3 regions of the Brachymonas moutaii (nom. illeg.) genome follow, and region 3 is predicted to be linked to each of the others. Evidence: predicted binding sites of a transcription regulator. Region 3 holds the regulator's gene; each other region holds the start of a gene.

Region 1 (6,422 bases), on a different contig from region 3:
CTCACCATGGCCGGCCTATCCGCTGGCTCCACTCTGCCGTGTACGGGCAGACACGCAGGGATGGTCTCTCCAGCGCTTGCCGACCTCAGTCTCATCTTCCTGCATGCCCGGCACTCCCAAGGCAAAAAAAGAGCCTGAGTCCGGTCGCTGCCGGGCTCAGGCTCCTCATCAGATCAACAGGCTGCAAGCCCTATGGGCCTGGCGCCATGACATGCCTCGGGCACGCCATGGCCGGCCGACAGGAAATTACAGTTCCTGCTTCTTGTTGTCGGGGTAGTGGAACAGCGTGGTGGCTGCGTCCTTGACTTCACCCTTGTCGTCGAAGGTGATCTTGCCCGTCACGCCTTGATAGTCTTCGGCAGCCAGCTTGGGCAGGTAGACCTTGGGATCGACGGAATCGGCCTTCTTCATGGCGTCGATCAGCAGCATGGTGGCGTCGTAGGTGTACGGGCTGTAGACCTGGAACTGGTTGGGGAACTTGGCGTCATAGCTCTTGCGCCACTCGGCTCCGCCCTTCATCTTGGTAAGCGATGCTCCACCCACGCCGCAGATCACGTTGCCCAGCGGCTTGGCACCACCGGAGAGCTTGACCAGCTCGTTCGTGCAGATGCCGTCACCACCGAAGAACTTGGCCTTGTCCAGACCCAGCTGGGCCATCTGGCGCAGCATCGGGCCGGCTTGTGCATCCATGCCGCCGTAGAAGACGGCATCGGGAGTCTGGGCCTTCACGGCCGTCAGGATGGCCATGAAGTCGGTCGCCTTGTCGTTGGTGAACTGGGTGCTCACCACTTCCATGCCATTCTTCTTGGCCGTCTGCGTGAAGATCTCGGCGATGCCCTGGCCATAGGCCGTGCGGTCGTCGATCACAGCCACGCGCTTGAGGCCGAGCTTCTTGGCTTCATCGGCCAGCGCAGCGCCGAGCACGTTGTCGTTGGCGATGATCCGGAAGACATTCTTGTACCCGGGCTTGGTCAGCGCAGGGTTGGTGGCAGCACCGGTGACCATGGGCAGGCCACAGTCGTTGTAGATCTTGGATGCGGGGATCGTGGTGCCGGAGTTCAGGTGACCGACGACGCCGGCCACCTTGGCATCACAGAGCTTCTGTGCCACGGCCGTACCCTGCTTGGGGTCGGCAGCATCGTCTTCGAGCACGGCCACAAAGTGCACCTTCTTGCCCCCGATGGTCACGCCCTGCTTGTTGGCTTCATCGACGGCCATCTGCACGCCGTTGGCGTTGTCCTTGCCATAGTGGGCCTGGCTGCCGGACATGGGCGCCACGGAGGCGATCTTCACGACCAGCTCACCGGGAGCAGCCCCAGCGTCACCGGAAGCAGACGAAGAGGCCGTCTGATCCTTCTTGCCGCAGGAAGCCAGCATGGAAGCCAGCACCATGGTAGCGACCACGCTCATACGCAGTTTGAATTGCATGTTTTACTCTCCATCGATAGACAAAAACGGGCTTTGAAACCCACCGCAAGAAACTATGCGTGCCGTTACAAGCACAAACCGGGCCAATTCTTTCGATTCGCCGTACAGACTTCCAGCCACTCGTCGAAATTGAACATTTCGTGGCATGTCACAGGCCATCGGCGATGCTTTTGCATGGACATGTCCTCGTGCAGAAGCCCGAGACATCCGGCCTCTTTTCGGCCAGTCACACCAGACTGGTGCAACCCTGCAATCCCACCGCCATGCCCGACCCCGACACGCACCATCAAAAGGCAATGATACGGAACGAATGCGCCATTCCCCCATGACCGGACTCGGTAAAAACCCGCATCCGTCCTCCATACCTCTCCCCGCATGGGTCTTCTTGCAACGCCCCCTTGCCTGCCATCCCCCGGCAACGGCTTGGGAATGCCGTCACTGCCCCCTGCCCCGTCTGAACCTCCATTCATCTGTCCACCGACCGCGCCGAAGCGATAAGTTGCACCTTTGCATGACCCCCATGACCTCACGTCCGCATGGGTTGCACCTACAGACATCAAGGCCCACCCAGACCGCCCTGCGCCATGGCCGCGCCCCTCACGCAACGCCGTGCACCATAAATGTGCCACCGCCTCCGGCGGAGAGAGGCCCGATAGGCGGCTGTGCGATTGACCGGCATCAAGCACTCCGCCCGGGCAAGTCGCTAGACTGCCTGCCATGACCCAAGACTTCGACATCCTGATCGTGGGCGCCGGCCCTGCCGGCCTGACCCTGGCCCGAGCCCTTTCCGGACAGGGACTTCACATCGGAGTGCTCGAACAGCAGCCGCAGTCGGCCGTGGCGCATCCTGCCTTCGATGGCCGCGAGATTGCCCTCACCCAGCGCTCAGCCCACGCCATGCAGGAATGGGGGCTGTGGCAGCGCATCGAGGAACTGGAACCCACCGCCTTTTCGGCTTTGCGCGATGCCCAGGTGCTCAACGGCAGTCACCCCTTTGCAATGGTCATCGGACACGAGCTGTCCTCGCGCAGCGAACTGGGATGGCTGGTCTCCAACCATCTGATCCGGCAGGCTGCCTGGGACACGGTTCAGCATGCCATCGAGGCCCATCACGACATCGAGCTCTTCTGCGAATGCCGCATCTCGAGGGTACGCTCGAACGATACCCACGCCGAGGTCACCTGCGAGGATGGGCGCGTCCTCCGTTCCCGTCTTCTGATTGCCGCAGACAGCCGCTTCTCCCAGACGCGCCGTGCCATGGGCATTGCCGCCGATATGCACGATTTCGGGCGAACCATGCTGGTGTGCAACATGACACACGAGCGCGCGCACGAGCACGTCGCCTGGGAATGGTTCGACTACGGTCAGACTCTGGCGCTGCTGCCCATGAACGACGATCCCGTCACCGGCATGCACCGGTCCTCGGTGGTGCTGACGCTGCCCAGCCGCGACATGGATGGCGTGCTCGACATGGAGGACAACGTCTTCAACTCCGACATGACACGCCGCTTTGCGGGCCGGCTGGGTGCCATGACTCTCACAAGCACACGCCATGCCTATCCTCTGGTCGGCGTCTATCCACGCCATCTGGTGGCGCAACGCTTTGCCTGCATCGGCGATGCAGCAGTGGGCATGCATCCAGTCACCGCCCATGGATTCAACTTTGGGCTGCTGGGCATCGAAACCCTGAGCCAGGCCCTGATCCAGGCACATGCCCAGGGACGGGACATCGGCCACCCCGCGCTGCTTGCGCGCTATGAACGCACCCACATGCTGTCCACTCGCCCGCTGTATCTGGCCACACAGGCGATCGTGAAGCTCTATACCTTCGAGCACCCCGTGGCCCGGCTGGTGAGAGACGGCATGCTCCGCCTGGGGCAGCGCATCACCCCGTTCCGCCGCGCCATTGCCGCACAGCTCACCGGCCTGCACTGAGGCGCAGTCCTGGGTGGTTCGCCGCCCATCCATACACACCCCCTCCTTCCTCTGCCCCTGCCTGTTTTGTCGGCAGATGGGCAGGGAAGGGTATAATTGTCAGCTTGCAGACAAGCGCGACAGCAGTACCTCCGATCCCGGCCATCCGCGAACACCATCTCCGTTCCGGCCACCTTCGCAAGGGCTGTATCCCAAATGTTCGCCCATCCCACTTGTCTCACCGGCCTGCAGGCCCTGCAGGTCCTCGGCATGGACAGCCTGATGTGCCCTTCCGGCCTCTCCTGTCCGCTCCTCCAATTTTTCTCCATCTGGAAATCGGCGCCCACGCCCCCATGTGGCAAGGCACGTACACGGGTATCTGCCCCGTTCCGAACTGATGTGTGGAAGGGATAGTCATGGCAACCTCCAAAAAAGACAGCACCGCGGATTCATCCGTTTCTTCTCCGTCTGTTGAAGCCAAGGTCAAAAAGACCCGCAAATCTCCCGCCGCTGAGCCAGGAACTCCGGTCGTGAAGACCCGCAGCAGAAAAGCCGCAGGCGACAAGATCGCCGATGCCTCGCCCGAGAGCGTGACGACTCCTCCCGAAGACTCCCCCACCGTTGCCAAGACAGCGCGTGGCAGCAAAACAAAAACCATGTCCTCGACGACCAGCTCCTCCACTCCCGCACCCCGCATCTTCCGCGTCAAGGCGGCCAAGGCCAGCCCGGAAACCGAAGATCAGCCTGCCAAGGCCACCACCGCCCGCAAGTCCCGCACGACCGCAGCCAAGGTAGCCACCGAAACCGAGGCGGCTGCAGCCACACCTGATACCGACACGCCGGCCAAGGCTACCAAGACGCGGACCACCAAGACCGCCACCAAGACCGCCGCCAAGGCTCCACGCAAGGCCGCAGCCTCCAAGACCACGGCCAAGAAGGGCCGCAAGGCAGCCTCCGAAGAGGACGAGGACTTTTCCGACATCGACGCCGACCTGTCCGACGACCATGCGGAAGAGGAAGAGGCTCCCGCTGCCGCGCCGACAGCTGCGGCCGTGCCCGAAAAGGTCAAGCCGCTGCGCATGAAGCTGTCCAAGGCCAAGGAACGCGCTCTCATGAAGGAGTTCGGCCTTGACGAGACCATCCTGTCCGAAGAGGAAGTCTCCACCCGCCGCCAGCGCCTCAAGGAGCTCATCAAGCTCGGCAAGACCCGCGGCTACCTCACCAATGCGGAAATCTCCGACCACCTGCCCGACAAGCTCGTCGACAGCGAAACGCTCGAAGTGGTCGTCTCGATGCTGGGTGACATGGGCGTGGCCGTCTACGAACAGACCCCCGATGCCGAGACCCTGCTGCTCGCCAATACCAGCGGGTCGGCCACGACCGAGGAAGAAGCCGAGGAAGAAGCCGAGGCCGCTCTGTCGAACGTCGACAACGAATTTGGCCGCACCACCGACCCGGTGCGCATGTACATGCGCGAAATGGGCACGGTAGAGCTGCTGACCCGCGAGGGTGAGATCGAGATTGCCAAGCGCATCGAAGGCGGTCTCATGGACATGATGGAGGCCATCTCCGGCTCTCCCGCAACCATCGAGGAAATCCTGGCCATGGCCGAGGAAATCCGCGAGGGCAAGGCCGTCATCTCCACCATCGTCGACGGCTTCGCAGACAACAACGAAGCCGACGACTACGTGGCCGAGGAAGACTTCGACGAATACGACGACGATGACGACGACGGTGGCACCAAGGCGCTCACCAAGAAGATGGAAGAGCTCAAGAACGAGGCCCTGCGTCGCTTCGACCTGCTGCGCAAGCACTTCGACACCATGCGCAAGTCCTTCGACAAGGAAGGCTACGGCACGCCGACCTACATGAAGGCGCAGCAAAAGCTCAGCCAGGAGCTCATGACCATCCGCTTCACGGCCAAGACCATCGAGAAGCTGTGCGACACCGTGCGCGGACAGGTCGAACAGATCCGCCAGAACGAACGCAAGCTGCGCCAGATCATCGTCGACAAGTGCCGCATGCCCCAGGAAACCTTCATTGCCCAGTTTCCGCCCAACCTGCTCAACCTGCAGTGGGTCGAGGAGCAGGCTGCAGCCGGCAAGCCGTGGAGCAGCACCATGGCGCGCAACATCCCGCCCATCCAGGAACTGCAGCAGAACCTGATCAACCTCCAGACCCAGGTCTATGTGCCGCTGGAAGAGCTCAAGGCCATCAACAAGCGCATGAACGACGGCGAACGCCGCTCGCGCAACGCCAAGAAGGAAATGATCGAGGCCAACCTGCGTCTCGTGATCTCCATCGCCAAGAAGTACACCAACCGTGGCCTGCAGTTCCTCGACCTGATCCAGGAAGGCAACATCGGCCTCATGAAGGCCGTCGACAAGTTCGAATACCGTCGTGGCTACAAGTTCTCGACCTACGCCACATGGTGGATTCGCCAGGCCATCACGCGTTCCATCGCCGACCAGGCCCGCACCATCCGCATCCCGGTGCACATGATCGAGACCATCAACAAGATGAACCGCATCTCGCGCCAGCACCTGCAGGAATTCGGCTTCGAGCCGGACGCCTCCATCCTGGCCGAGAAGATGGACATCCCCGAGGACAAGATCCGCAAGATCATGAAGATCGCCAAGGAGCCGATCAGCATGGAAACCCCGATCGGGGACGACGATGATTCGCACTTGGGCGACTTCATCGAGGACAGTGTCAACACCGCTCCGGTGGAAGCCGCCATGCAGGCCGGCCTGCGCGACGTGGTCAAGGACATCCTCGACGGCCTCACCCCCCGCGAAGCCAAGGTGCTGCGCATGCGCTTCGGCATCGAAATGGACAACGACCACACCCTGGAGGAAGTCGGCAAGCAGTTCGACGTGACCCGCGAGCGCATCCGCCAGATCGAGCACAAGGCCCTGCGCAAGCTCAAGCACCCGAGCCGCAGCGACAAGCTGCGCACCTTCCTGGGAGGTGGCGACTGATTCTGCCGGCCGGATCCTGTCCAGCCTGCTCCATCGGCATCCTCTCTCTATTACCCATCCGCTGTCTCAGCCTGCAGCCCGCAGGCGGAGACAGGCTTG
Region 2 (6,422 bases), on a different contig from region 3:
AGCCCGTGGTTCTGGCCTGTGCCATGCGCCCTGCCACGGCCCGTTCACCGGACGGGCCCCAGAATCTGGCCGATGCCCTGAGTGTGGCGCGGGATCCGCAGGCACAGGGCGTGCTGGCTGTCTGTGCCGGCAAGGTATTCGATGCCCGTGATGTGCAGAAGGTCGAACCCTATCGGCTCGATGCATTCTCGGGAGGGGATGCAGGCTGTGTGGCCTATGTGGAGGAGGGCCGGCTGCGCTGGCTGCGCGCCCCACGCCCGCTGGCTGAAAGACTCCCCCTCGACCCGCAGTCGGTGGCAGGGCTGTGGCAGTGCCTGCAGCAGACGCCGCCGCGTGCATGGCCCTGGGTGGAGCTGCTGGGCAGCCATGCAGGGCAGACCGGCCGCGCGCTGCATGCACTGGTGGCAGCAGGGGTTGAGGGGGTGGTGGTGGTGGGCACGGGCAATGCCACCGTGCATCGCGCTCTGGAAGAAGTGGTCCGTGGAGCAGCAGCAAGGCAGGACACGCCCGTGATCTGGCGCACCACGCGCTGCATGCAGGGGCGGGCCGTTTCAGCCACCGTCCGGGGAGACGTGCGTGCCAGCGAGGAATCCATTCCGCTGTGTCCCGACGCCCTGCCTCCCCTCAAGGCCCGCATCGCTCTGCTGCTGGAGCTGATGGGGCGGCGCAGCGAGGTGTGAGAGCGCCGCTTTCGCAGCGATGGACGATGCAGGGTGCCGGATCAGCCTGCAACCCAGACCACGCCGGAAAACGCCAGACAGTACAGCCCGAACAGATGCCAGCGCCCGTGCTCCAGCCAGCCAGAGAGCCAGCGCAGGGCCAGCAGGCCGGCCAGAAAGCTGAGGACCATGCCCACCAGACCCGGCATCAGCAGGTGACTCAGGCCACCTGCACTCGATGACAAGGCATGGGCGTGCACCAGCCGATAGCCTTCCTTGACGATGACCGCAGGTGTGAGAATCACTGCCAGGGCGAAGCTGAAGGCTTCTGCTACCGGGCGCGACACGCCCAGTGCCATGCTGGTGGAAATGGTGGCACCCGATCGGGAGAAGCCGCGAAACGGCAGACACAGGCCCTGTACCGCACCGGTCCACAGGGCCGCGCGCGTGGTCATCGGCTGGCCATGCTGCGTGGCCCGACGCTGGAGTCCGGAACTCACCAGAATCAGAATGCCTGCAGCGGCCAGGGCCGAGGCAATGATGATCCGGTTGCCGAAGAGCTGCTCGATCTCGAAGGAAGGTGCTCCGGCCATGAACACGTGCTTGATGATCTCCAGCAGGGTCAGGCCCACCACGCCGGTGGCAGCCGTGGCAAGCAGAAGCTGCCAGGCATTGCGCTTGAACGCCTCGGCGGACGAGAAATAGGCTTCCTGCCAGTGCCGCCAGAAATACACGATGACAGCGAACATGGTGCCCGTGTGAAGCATGACCAAGAGCATGGTCATTTCGGGGGCGGTGGGGTCAAGTCCCAGCCATTTTTCGGCCATGACGACATGGGCCGAGCTGGAGACAGGCAGCAGCTCGGCCAGTCCCTGGACCAGAGCCAGGATGAAAATGTGCAGGAGATTCATGGAAAGTGAGAGAGGGGAAAAGAGAAAAACTCTGGGAATTCATCGCCCCTGGTCCCTTTGACCGCTCCTGAAAAGCGAAAAGCCCGGCAGGGCCGGGCTCGGAAGACAGGGGTGCGGGGGGCGATGCGCGAAGGATGATAGCTCAGCCTTCGAGTGCCTGAAGCACCCGGGCGGTGATTTCATCGACCGCGCCGATGCCGCTGATGGAATGGTACCTGGGCGCCTGTTCCGGCTCCTCGACAGCCCATTGACTGTAGTAGTCGACCAGCGGACGGGTCTGCTGGCTGTACACGTCGAGGCGCTTGCGCACGGTTTCTTCCTTGTCGTCGTCGCGCTGCACCAGAGGCTCGCCGGTCACGTCGTCGACCCCTTCGACCTTGGGCGGGTTGAAGGTGACGTGGTAGGTGCGTCCGCTGGCCGGATGGCTGCGGCGACCGCTCATGCGCTCGATGATGGCCTCGAAGGGAACATCGATTTCCAGCACGTGGTCGAGCTTGACGCCGGCATCCTTGAGTGCCTGGGCCTGCGGGATGGTGCGCGGAAAACCGTCGAAGAGGAAGCCATTGGCACAGTCTTCCTGGGCGATGCGATCCTTGACGAGGTTGATGATCAGGTCGTCGCTCACGAGCTGACCGGCATCCATGACCTTCTTGGCTTCCTGTCCCAGCGGGGTGCCTGCCTTGACAGCGGCGCGCAGCATGTCGCCCGTGGAAATTTGCGGAATGCCGTACTTCTGCGTGATGAACTGGGCCTGGGTGCCCTTTCCGGCGCCGGGAGCGCCAAGAAGAATCAACTTCATGAAAAATCCTTTGAACTGAAGACTAAAAACGGAAACCGGAGCTCATCGGCGGAGGGCAGGCGGGTGTCGCAGCAAGGACGGATGCTGCCTGTATTGCCGGGCATGTTCGGAGGCCAGTGCGCTGCCAGATCCCAGAGGGAGCCGGGCTGTAGACCATAGCCGCCAAGAATACCACGCTGGTTACAGTCTGCGCTGACTCTGCGCTTGCGGAAAAATTGCGCGTTTTCCCTAGGATGAAGAGGCGTTCCTGCAGGTTCCAGCGGGTGTTGCAAAGCCTGTTCGATGGGGGACTGCGGTGCGCACCCTGTGGGCAGCAGGGCGCACCGCTGTGGGACAGCGCGGGTGTGCTGAAGCTCAGCTCCATACTGCTGCACCAGCTGAAAACGAGGCGCCCCTTCGGGAGGGGCGCCAGGAACGCGGCAGCAGCCAGTCATACGGAGTGCTGCCTTGTCTCGATCGGTGACGGGAGCCGGAACCATGCGACCTGGTCGCGGCAGACCCGAGCAGAAGCATCAGCCTCCGAAGAAGCGGGAGATCCAGCCCTTGCGCTTGGCCTGTTCCTGATGGGAGTTGCGCTCGGTCATGGCCTTGACGGCAGGGACGTAGTGGTGGTCTTCCTTGAGGATGTGGTTGATGAGCCAGCGCGAGAGCAGGGCATGCAGTTCGGCGCCGACGTCTTCCCCATCCTTGAAGCGCTGGGCCAGACCAGCCACGCGCTGCACGAACATCTCGTGCACGCGCTTGTGGGCGTTGAGGAATTCGTAGCCAGCGTCCTGCATCATGACTTCCTCGAAGCCGAAATGCGAGAGGGTGTAGTCGATCACGTTGTCGATCACTTCGGCCATGGCTTCGCGGTCGTTGCGCATCTTGGCATCGTAGAGATCGTTGATGTATTCGACGATGCGGCGGTGCTGGTCGTCGATCACATCAATGCCGGTGTCGAGTTCGGGTGTCCATTCGATACGGGCCATGCCGTTTGCTCCCTGTGGTTGAGTGTGTGCAAAGGTTGCGGCATATGGGCATGCCGCACTGAAGCAGTGAATCAAAAATGTGGAAAGATTGAATCAGGATCACTTCCTGCGATTTTTGATACGCATCAAGTGAGTGTGAGTTTATAGGTTTTTTTGTAATCCATATATTTTAATAAAAATTAAAATAATGGTCGATCCATAACATTCTGAATTAATGCCTGTTTATTATCGCGGGTGAATGACAAAGGAGTGCCCCAGCGTCTGTCTGGCTCTGTAGAGAGCATTCCTTGCCAGCTCTGCAGGAGCAGATCGAACGGGCAAAAAGTGCAGGGCGTTGACGGCATGCCAGGTTCATGTGGAGTGAACCTGCGGAGTGCCGGACGCCACGGGCCGACGCCATCGAATTTCCCGGTTTTCGGGAGCCATCGAATGGGAAAGTGATTTTGTCGGGAATGCATCGGCTTTCTCATCCCCATGGTGTGCGGCCGATGGGCCGGGACGGATTTCCTCACCGTCCCGGGAAAATGCCGTGATTCAAGCCATCACAGGGCAGCCAGGGCACCCACTTCGCGCGAGGTGGCGACCTTACCTTGGGCCAGTCTTTCGCGATTGCGGTCCAGACGATCGAGGTTGTAGAGGTAATTGACCATCAGACCGTAGGACTGTTTCTCTCCCTTGGGCGAAGGGTCGGCGTCCCAGTGGATGTGCTCGACACGCGCACCGTTGCCCAGGTGAAAGCGGGCCACGGCATCGAGTGGACGCCCGTCCTTGCCGATGCCGGTGAGGTACATGGCGGCAGCCTTGCGCAGGAGCTGCTGGAGCATGTCTTCCTCATCGCGGGAGGCGTGCAGGGTCAGCAGGGCAGGCCACTGATCCTGCCAGGTATCGGCAGGAAGCTCGGGGTGCTGCTTGCGCAGCTGTTGCAGGGTCTTGGGCGTCAGGGATTGGGCCACATGCGCAGCGTTGCGGTCGAGCCACTTGCGCAGGCCTGGAATGGGGGAAAGGGTGGAGAAGCGCCTGATCTGGGGCAGCTCGTGCTGCAGGGCTTCCACGACGCGCTTGATGAGCGAATCGCCAAACCCCACACCACGCAGCCCGGTCTGGGTGTTGCTGATGGAGTAGAAGATGGCGGTGTTGGCCTTCTGCAGGTCGACGGGGCCTGCATGGATGTCGAGCAGCGGCACCATGCTGTCGGAAATGGCACGTGTGAGGGCCACCTCGACAAAGATGAGGGGCTCGTCGGGCAGGCGGGGGTGAAAGAAGGCAAAGCAGCGCCGGTCCCTGTCGAGGCGGTTCTTGGCATCCTCCCAGCTCACGATGTCGTGCACGGCCTCGTAGCGGATGAGTTTCTCGATGAGCGAGGCGGGAGAGTCCCAGCTGATGGTGCGCAGTTCCAGAAAACCGATGTCGAACCAGCTGGTGAACAGGGCTTCGAGCTCGGCGTCGAGCGGCACAAGGGTCGGTTCGCGCCGGAGTGCAGCCAGCACCTCGGTGCGCAGGTCGAGCAGGAAGCGCATGCCATCCCGGGAGGCCGCTATGCGCTGGAGCAGCCGGGTGCGGGGGGAATGAAAGGCTTTGCGCAGACGGATTTCGGCCTGTGCTTCCTCGGGGGTGCCGAGGGCGGCATCGTAGGCTTCTCTGGCCTGGCGGACCTGTTGGGGGTCGGGGGCGAATTGCTCGGTCATCAGCCGCCAGGCATCTGCACGTGCTTCGGGACTGGCCTGATGGTACCAGGAGACAAAGGGGTCCGCCTTGCGGACGCCCTCGACTTCGCTGACCCGTGTGTCGACGATGGCCTGCAGATCGGTCAGTACCTTGCGCAGGCTGCGCGGGGTGAGCGCTTCGGGGTCTTGCCGCAGGTAGCTGTCGAGACGCTCCTGTGTGGAGCGGGAAGGCACGGTAGTGTCCGGGACGGAAGGATCGAGCCGACGCGCATTGACGAGCCCTGCCATGCCGATCGAGGACAGTGCCGATGGGAGCAGACGTTCGAGCTGCTTGCCGAGGGATGTGCCGGAAGGACGGTCGGTGGTGGGGGCCATGAGGTGCTCTCCTTGTGTCTGACGGGCCGAGGACGGTGCCGGAACCCTGGGCACGGTGTCTCGCGGGGATACACCGCACGGTTTTTATAGCCTACTCCGATTTCCTCAATCTGACAGGGGGCGGGGCGAAGGCTGCAGACGGAAGTGCACAGGACACGGAAGCGCAGCAGGAGGCTTCATGGCGGTGGACAGGGCCCCGGTGTGTCCTGCAGGATCAGGAGGGTCGCCGGTGGAACACCAGATCCCATACCCCGTGGCCCAGCCGCAGACCGCGCTTCTCGAACTTGGTCAGCGGGCGGTAGTGCGGCTTGTCGGCGTAGCCATCGGGATGGGGGCTGGCATTGGCAAGCAGGGGCTCTGCAGAGAGGACTTCGAGCATCTGCTCGGCGTAGGGTTGCCAGTCGGTGGCGCAGTGCAGGTAGCCACCGGGGGCGAGCCGTTGCGCGAGCTTGTGCACGAGCGGTGGCTGGATGAGCCGGCGCTTGTGGTGGCGGGTCTTGTGCCACGGATCCGGAAAGAAGATGTGCACGCCGTGCAGGCTGCCGGGGGGCAGCATGTGGTCGAGGACTTCGACGGCGTCGTGCGGGCAGATCCGGATATTGGTGAGGTTCTGTTCTCCGATGCGCTTGAGCAGGGCACCGATGCCGGGCTCGTGGACCTCGCAGCACAGGAAGTTGATGTCGGGCAGCGTGCCGGCGATGTGTGCGGTGGCTTCACCCATGCCGAATCCGATTTCGAGTACCAGGGGGGCCGACCGACCGAAGGCAGCCGGTGCATCGAAGGGGGTAGGGGCATAGGGCACCAGATAGGTCTCTCCCCACTGGGCATAGGCCTTGGCCTGCCCGGTGGTGACACGTCCAGCGCGTCGCACGAAGGTGCGGATGGCACGCGGATGGGCCACATCGGCAGGAGCGGCCCCCGCTGCAGGAGAAGAGGAGGAGGGGACCTGGGAGTCGGGAGAGGTCTGGCTGTCGGACATGGCGAGGATGCGGAGTGGGAGGGAACGCGCGAGGGCACGCGCCGCCGATCGGGGCGATCAGCGA
Region 3 (6,422 bases):
TCGACTCCCTCCTCGACCGCATCCCGGTGGATGCCTCCCCCATGCATGCGCCCGTCCTCCCGCCGACGGCCTGGGGAACCCCCGACTCGGTGGATGCGCCGCTCCCCTCCCCCACCGACTCGGCAGCCCCATCCGAGTCCGCCAAGGAACGCCCCGATGAAACAGCTTGAAGTGCACATCATGGGACTGGCCTACATGCTGGGCTGCCCCGATGGCTCCGAGAGCCTGATGCTCGAAGCCGTCCAGAAGGTCGATACCGCCATGTGCCGCATCCGCGATGCCGGCAAGATTCGGGCCCGTGACCGCATTGCCGTGCTGGCCGCGCTCAACGTCGCCTATGACCTCCTCGAACGCGAACAGCTCGCCGCCCGGGAAGCCGCACAGGCCGCAGCAGCCAGTGCCGAAGAAACAGAGTCCACACTCTCTGATGACGCCCCCACCAGCGAGGCCCCAGCCACGCATCCACGCCTGCAGCACCTGCTCGGCGAAATGGAGACCGTGCTCGGCGCCCCTCCCACAGAGCCCGCCGCCGAGGCACTGCCTTCTTCCTCCGGCACCGACTGACCCCTGCATGCCCCCAGCGATGGCTGGCACACAAATTACATGTTCCGCCTGTCTCCAAGGCCGCAACCTTGCCCTACAATGGGGGCGTCTGCACCGGTTCCGGCTTTATAGTTCCTTGAACCAATGCTCTTTGAGCTCGGGCTTGGTATATTGCCCGGCCAGCGTGACCATCTCGCGTAGATGGACCCACGGCCAGTGCTGCCCTCGCCCCCCTGAACCCTCGGTTCAGGATGCGGTCGGTTCCCGTGCAGACACCTCATTCCTCACACCGCTCGCGGTGTTTTTTTACGCCCATCGTTCTGCGGCGCCATGGCGGTGTGCCGCCTCTTGCCATGATTCTCGAACCCCTCACCATCGTTGAACTGGCCGGTCTCGGCCTCATGGGAGGCTTCATGGCAGGGCTCCTGGGCATCGGCGGCGGCATGGTGCTCGTGCCCTTCATCAGCTGGATCATCGTCGCCCACGGTGTGGAGCAGGGTCTGGCCGTCAAGATGGCCATCGCCACGTCCATGGCCACCATCTTCTTCACCTCGATGTCGAGCGTGCGCGCCCATCACCGCCGCGGCATGGTGCGCTGGGATCTGGTCAAGGGCATCGCGCCCGGCATCATGATCGGCGCACTCATCGTCAGCATCGGCATCTTCTCGCTGCTCAAGGGCGCCTGGCTCTCCCTCATGTTCGGCGTGCTGGTCACCGTCGCTGCCCTGCAGATGCTGCTCGACCGCAAGCCCAAGCCCACCCGCCAGATGCCTGGCCCCGGAGGCCAGGCTGCTGCGGGCGGCATGATCGGTTTTCTCTCCGGCCTGCTCGGGGCTGGTGGCGGCTTCATCAGCGTGCCCTTCATGACCTGGTGCAACGTGCCCATCCACAACGCAGTAGCCACCAGCGCTGCACTCGGCTTTCCCATTGCAGTCTTCAACGTGGTGGGATACATCGTCAGTGGCTGGCAGGTGGCCGGGCGCCCCCCCTACTCGCTGGGCTATGTCTGGATTCCGGCCGTGCTGGCCGTCGCCAGCTGCAGCGTGCTCATGGCTCCGGTGGGGGCACGCACGGCCCATGCGCTGCCCGTCAAGGCCCTCAAGCGCATCTTTGCCTGCCTGCTCATCGTGCTCGCGGCCAGCATGACCCGCGAAGGGCTGCGCACGCTCGGGATACAGATCTGACGTCCGAACCGCACGTGGCGCTCTACACCGAGAGCGCTCCATGCCATCGCGCCCGCAGCCTCGGACTGGCGCGATGCAGAAGATCCGGTTTGCGCCACTAGAGTGCCGGAGTGGCACACCACGGGGCCTGCTGATGCATGAGCCCCATCCACAGCGCCACCCCCGCAGTGACAGCCAGCGCCAGACCCGCCAGCCGGATGCCCCACTGACCCTGCGTGCCACCAAGGTGAGGCACCCGCAGCAGCAGCCAGGGCCCTGCCATCAGCGACACGCTGGTTCCCAGCACAAACAGCACCATCACGGCAGCCCCCTGCCAGACCTCGCCGGTCAGGGCTGCCACCATGAGCGCCGAATACAGCAGGCCACAGGGCAGCAGGGCCCACATCATGCCGATCAGCACGGGCCCTGCCAGTCCACGACGCTGCTGAAGCCGCTTGAGACGCTCCCACACCCTGCGTGCGGAGCGATCCAGCCACAGCGGTTGCCTCCCCTGCACCAGCAGCACCAGCCCCAGCAGCAGGGCTGCCACGTGCAGCATGCTCCAGAACGGACGCAGGGCTGCACTGTGCACGGTCATCCATCCCAGCCCCTGCATCGAGGCGGCCGCGACTGCGCCCAGCGCGCCGTAGCCGATCACCCTTCCTACCTGGAACAGGCCCATGGCCAGCGTCTGGCGTCCGCGAACCGGCCCAGCCGCATGACCGATCCCGGCGCAGGCCGCACCGCACATGGCAATGCAGTGTGGCCCTCCGGCCAGCCCCATCAGAAATGCCGTGGCGGCAAGCGAGAGCTGCATCGACACGCCGTCAGATGATCTTGGAAAACCGCGTGCGCGACAGATTGGCCTGCAGGTACTTGTCGAACACCATGGCCACGCCGCGAACGAAATACCAGCCCTGATCCGTCACCTGCAGACGCTGTGCATCCACCTCGACCATCCCTTCTCCCTGCAGCCGTTTCAGATCTTCCAGCTCGCGGGCGAAATACTGACGGAAATCGATCATGTATGCGAGATTGATGGTTTCGTACTCCACCTCTCCCTGACACATGATGGCCATGATCACCGTGCGGCGGATCAGGTCGTCGCGCGTCAGCGCCAGCCCGCGCACCACGGGGAAATGCCCACGATCCAGACAGTCGTAGTACTCCTCTAGTGTCTTGGCATTCTGGCTGTAGGTCGAACCGATGCGCCCGATGGCCGACACCCCCAGCCCGATGAGGTCGCAGTCAGGCTGCGTGCTGTAGCCCTGGAAATTGCGATGCAGGCTGCCCTGACGCTTGGACACTGCAAGCGCGTCATCCGGCAGGGCAAAGTGATCCATGCCCACATACACATAGCCCGCCTGGCTGAAGGCCTGCAGCGACTGCGACAGCATCTGGATCTTCTCGCCGCCACTGGGCAGCGTATAGGCGTCGATGCGCCGCTGGGGCTTGAAGCGCTCCGGCAGATGCGCGTAGGCATAGAGTGCGATGCGGTCGGGCCGCAGCGTGCACACCTGCTCCAGCGTGCGCGCAAAGGATGCAGCCGTCTGCTGCGGCAGGCCATAGATCAGATCCACATTCACCGATTCAAACCCGATCTTGCGGGCAGCCTCGACGAGCGCGAACACCTGCGATGCCGGCTGAATGCGGTGCACCGCCTTCTGCACCTCGGGGTCGAAGTCCTGTACCCCGAAGCTCAGTCGGTTGAAACCGAGCCGAGCCAGCGTGCGCAGTCGCGTTTCGTCGACCGTGCGGGGATCCACCTCGATCGAATACTCACCGCCCGGCACCAGCGTGAATGCGCCCCGGATCATGCCCATGAGCTCCGTGAGCTCGGCGTCGTTCAGGAAAGTGGGCGTGCCGCCTCCAAAGTGCAGCTGCGACACCGTCTGTCCGCGTCCCAGCCGTCCCACATGCAGATCGATCTCGCGCTGCAGATAGCGCAGATACTCGGCACCCCGCTCATGGTGCTTGGTGATGATCTTGTTGCAGGCGCAGTAGTAACACAGCGACTCACAGAACGGCACATGCACGTACAGCGACAGCGGGAGCACCTGCCCCGCGCGGCCATTGCTGCGCTGCTCGAGCGCTGCCACATAGTCGTTCTCGCCAAAGGCTTCGACAAAACGGTCGGCCGTGGGGTAAGAGGTGTAGCGTGGACCGGCAATGTCATACCGTGCCAGCAATTCGGGGGTGATGTGGGAAAGTGCCTGACTGCTCATGTTCCGTGCATTGTAAGATCGTCGACCCGGCTCCCGGCAGTTCTCTCCCATGCGACCATGACGGCGCATGGCCATGCCCTGCGGATTCCGGCCTCTGCTGCGTGCATGCCCCTTGCTCCTGCCGCTCCAGGCCGCAGAAATGGACATGGCCTCGGGGACATACATCCCCTTTCGGCTGCAGGACTTTTCATCTCTCTAATGTGCCCATCCTCCCGCAGGACCACATTGACTTGCATCAACGGCAAGTTGCCCCATGCGATAATGGTTCTCACCTGTGTGCAACCCAATCCCCATCGGGGCAGCGTTCTTTCTTCTGTCCCTCGCTTTTCCACCATGCCCACCCATTCGCTGGCCCAAGGCTACAAGGTAGCCTGCTCGAACTGCAATCTGCGTGAACTGTGCATGCCCATGGGACTGACGCCCTCCGAGCTGGAGTACATCGACGACGTGGTAGCCACACGGCGCAAGATCAAGCGGGGGCAGGCACTCTTCAATGCCGGAGAAACCTTTGCCGCCCTCTTTGCCGTGCGCACGGGGGTGTTCAAGACGACCATCACCACCCAGGATGGACGCGACCAGGTCACTGGCTTCCAGATGGCCGGCGAGATCATCGGCCTTGATGGCATCGTGCAGGATGCCCATACCTGCAATGCCATAGCCCTCGAAGACGCCGAAGTGTGTGTCATGCCATTCGAGCGGTTTGAAGCCCTGGCCCGCCAGGTCCCGGCCCTGCAGAGCCATCTCCACAAGATCATGAGCCGCGAAATCGTGCGCGACCATGGCGTGATGCTGCTGCTCGGCAGCATGCGGGCCGAGGAACGTCTGGCAGCCTTCCTGCTCAACCTGGTGCAGCGCATGCATGCACGGGGGTTCTCCCAGTCCGAGATCATCCTGCGCATGACGCGCGAGGAGATCGGGAGCTACCTGGGACTCAAGCTCGAAACCGTGAGCCGCATGTTCTCCCGCTTTGCAGAGGAAGGCATCGTCGAGGTCAGGCAGCGCCACGTCCGCATTCTCGACATCGAGGCCCTGCAGCGTCTGGTCAACCAGCACACGCACACGGAAGACTGAGCGCAACGTCCCTGCACCAGACGGCGCCTGCACACTCTCGCCACTCCGATCCCCTGGCAGATCCCTGCTCCAGAAACAGGACAGCCGGCTTAAGGCCGGCTGCTGTCATGGAGCAGACAGGGCAACCTCTGCCCCGTCAGTGGTCATCCACCGGAACCCCAGTGGCTGCATGGTTGCGCGCCTTTTCGGCAGGAGCATAGTTCACCCCCTTTGCACGTACCATCTGATCGGTGTTGGGCTCATCTTCCGATCGCGTCAGAACCTGCTCGGGGGCCTGCATGATGAAATACCAGGTCACGAGACAGGCCAGTACCACCGACAGAGGCCCCCCCACGACCATCCAGACCACGGGGTATTTCCACCAGGGACGCCCGTCCTCGGGATGGGCCTTGGACAGGCCCGGCAGTGTGGTATTTGCTTCCATGCGTACAACTCCTTTGCGAAGGCGAGAGCCCTCGAACCGCAGGGCTCTCACTATATCGCACGAACTTACTTGGGTACAGAGAAAGCGCCCTTTTCGGTCACCGAGACATCGGTGCCAGCCTGCTCGATCTGGAAGTTGATCGCATGCGATCCTGGTTCCAGCGTGCCGTAGGGCACCCGCACGCTCACGGCCTTCTGCTCCACCTGAGCGGGACCGATGGTCACGGTCGAGCCCTCGACCACTTCCGCCCCCGTCACTCCCTCGACAGAAATGTTGTAGGTCTGCGCATTCTCGGTCGTGTTCATGATGCGCACCAGATAGGTGTTCTCGATCTTGTTGCCAGCCACGATACGGGACATGACTCCCCGGTCGCGAATGATGTCGACCTTCATGGGAGAACGCATCGAGAGGCTCACGACGAGCGCCGTGGCGATCAGCATCAGAATGCCGGTGTACACCAGAATCCGGGGCCGCATGACGCGGTGGATGATGTCGCTCTTGGTCCAGCCATTCTTCATGGCATTTTCTGTGGAGTACTTGATGAGCCCGTGCGGGTAGTTCATCTTGTCCATGACCTCATCGCAGGCATCCACGCAGGCACCACAGCCGATGCATTCGTACTGCAGCCCATTGCGAATGTCGATGCCAGTCGGGCAGACCTGCACACACATGGTGCAGTCGATGCAGTCGCCCAGCGCCACTTCGGAACGATCCACCTTCTTGGAGCGCGGACCGCGCGGCTCGCCCCGCTTGTCGTCGTAGGTCACGATCAGCGTGTCGGCATCGAACATCGCGCTCTGGAAGCGGGCATACGGGCACATGTACTTGCACACCTGCTCGCGCATGTAGCCAGCGTTGCCGTAGGTGGCAAAGCCATAGAAGAAGATCCAGAAGGTCTCCCAGTTGCCCAGATGCCACTGTGCAAAGTTGCTCACCAGATCACGGATGGGCGAAAAATACCCCACGAGCGTCAACCCCGTCCACAGGGCGATGAGC

Evidence for each region. Region 3 encodes FNR, which switches genes on or off when oxygen is low (the NO sensors DNR and NnrR bind a similar motif). Its sites were predicted from a motif close to TTGATNNNNATCAA; they were not measured.
Region 1: ubiM (5-demethoxyubiquinol-8 5-hydroxylase UbiM) is a predicted target of FNR. The motif match lies at 2,097-2,110, and genes of this name have one in related genera.
Region 2: ACP2WS_RS02580 (bacteriohemerythrin) is a predicted target of FNR. The motif match lies at 3,456-3,469, and genes of this name have one in related genera.

What each region holds. Positions count from the first base shown of each region.
Region 1 is NZ_JBNGEN010000002.1:34,624-41,045, forward strand. It holds gene ACP2WS_RS03875 (branched-chain amino acid ABC transporter substrate-binding protein) at 247-1,428, opposite strand; gene ubiM (5-demethoxyubiquinol-8 5-hydroxylase UbiM) at 2,146-3,363, shown strand; gene rpoD (RNA polymerase sigma factor RpoD) at 3,999-6,323, shown strand.
Region 2 is NZ_JBNGEN010000001.1:575,178-581,599, reverse strand. It holds gene ACP2WS_RS02595 (asparaginase domain-containing protein) at 1-680, shown strand, start outside; gene ACP2WS_RS02590 (undecaprenyl-diphosphate phosphatase) at 722-1,570, opposite strand; gene adk (adenylate kinase) at 1,713-2,369, opposite strand; gene ACP2WS_RS02580 (bacteriohemerythrin) at 2,882-3,340, opposite strand; gene ACP2WS_RS02575 (malonyl-CoA decarboxylase) at 3,883-5,379, opposite strand; gene trmB (tRNA (guanosine(46)-N7)-methyltransferase TrmB) at 5,594-6,358, opposite strand; gene gluQRS (tRNA glutamyl-Q(34) synthetase GluQRS) at 6,416-6,422, opposite strand, start outside.
Region 3 is NZ_JBNGEN010000005.1:130,823-137,244, reverse strand. It holds gene ACP2WS_RS07615 (cell division protein ZapB) at 1-170, shown strand, start outside; gene ACP2WS_RS07610 (cell division protein ZapA) at 157-564, shown strand; gene ACP2WS_RS07605 (sulfite exporter TauE/SafE family protein) at 897-1,727, shown strand; gene ACP2WS_RS07600 (sulfite exporter TauE/SafE family protein) at 1,825-2,523, opposite strand; gene hemN (oxygen-independent coproporphyrinogen III oxidase) at 2,534-3,931, opposite strand; gene fnr (fumarate/nitrate reduction transcriptional regulator Fnr) at 4,265-5,002, shown strand; gene ACP2WS_RS07585 (nitrogen fixation protein FixH) at 5,139-5,426, opposite strand; gene ccoG (cytochrome c oxidase accessory protein CcoG) at 5,492-6,422, opposite strand, start outside.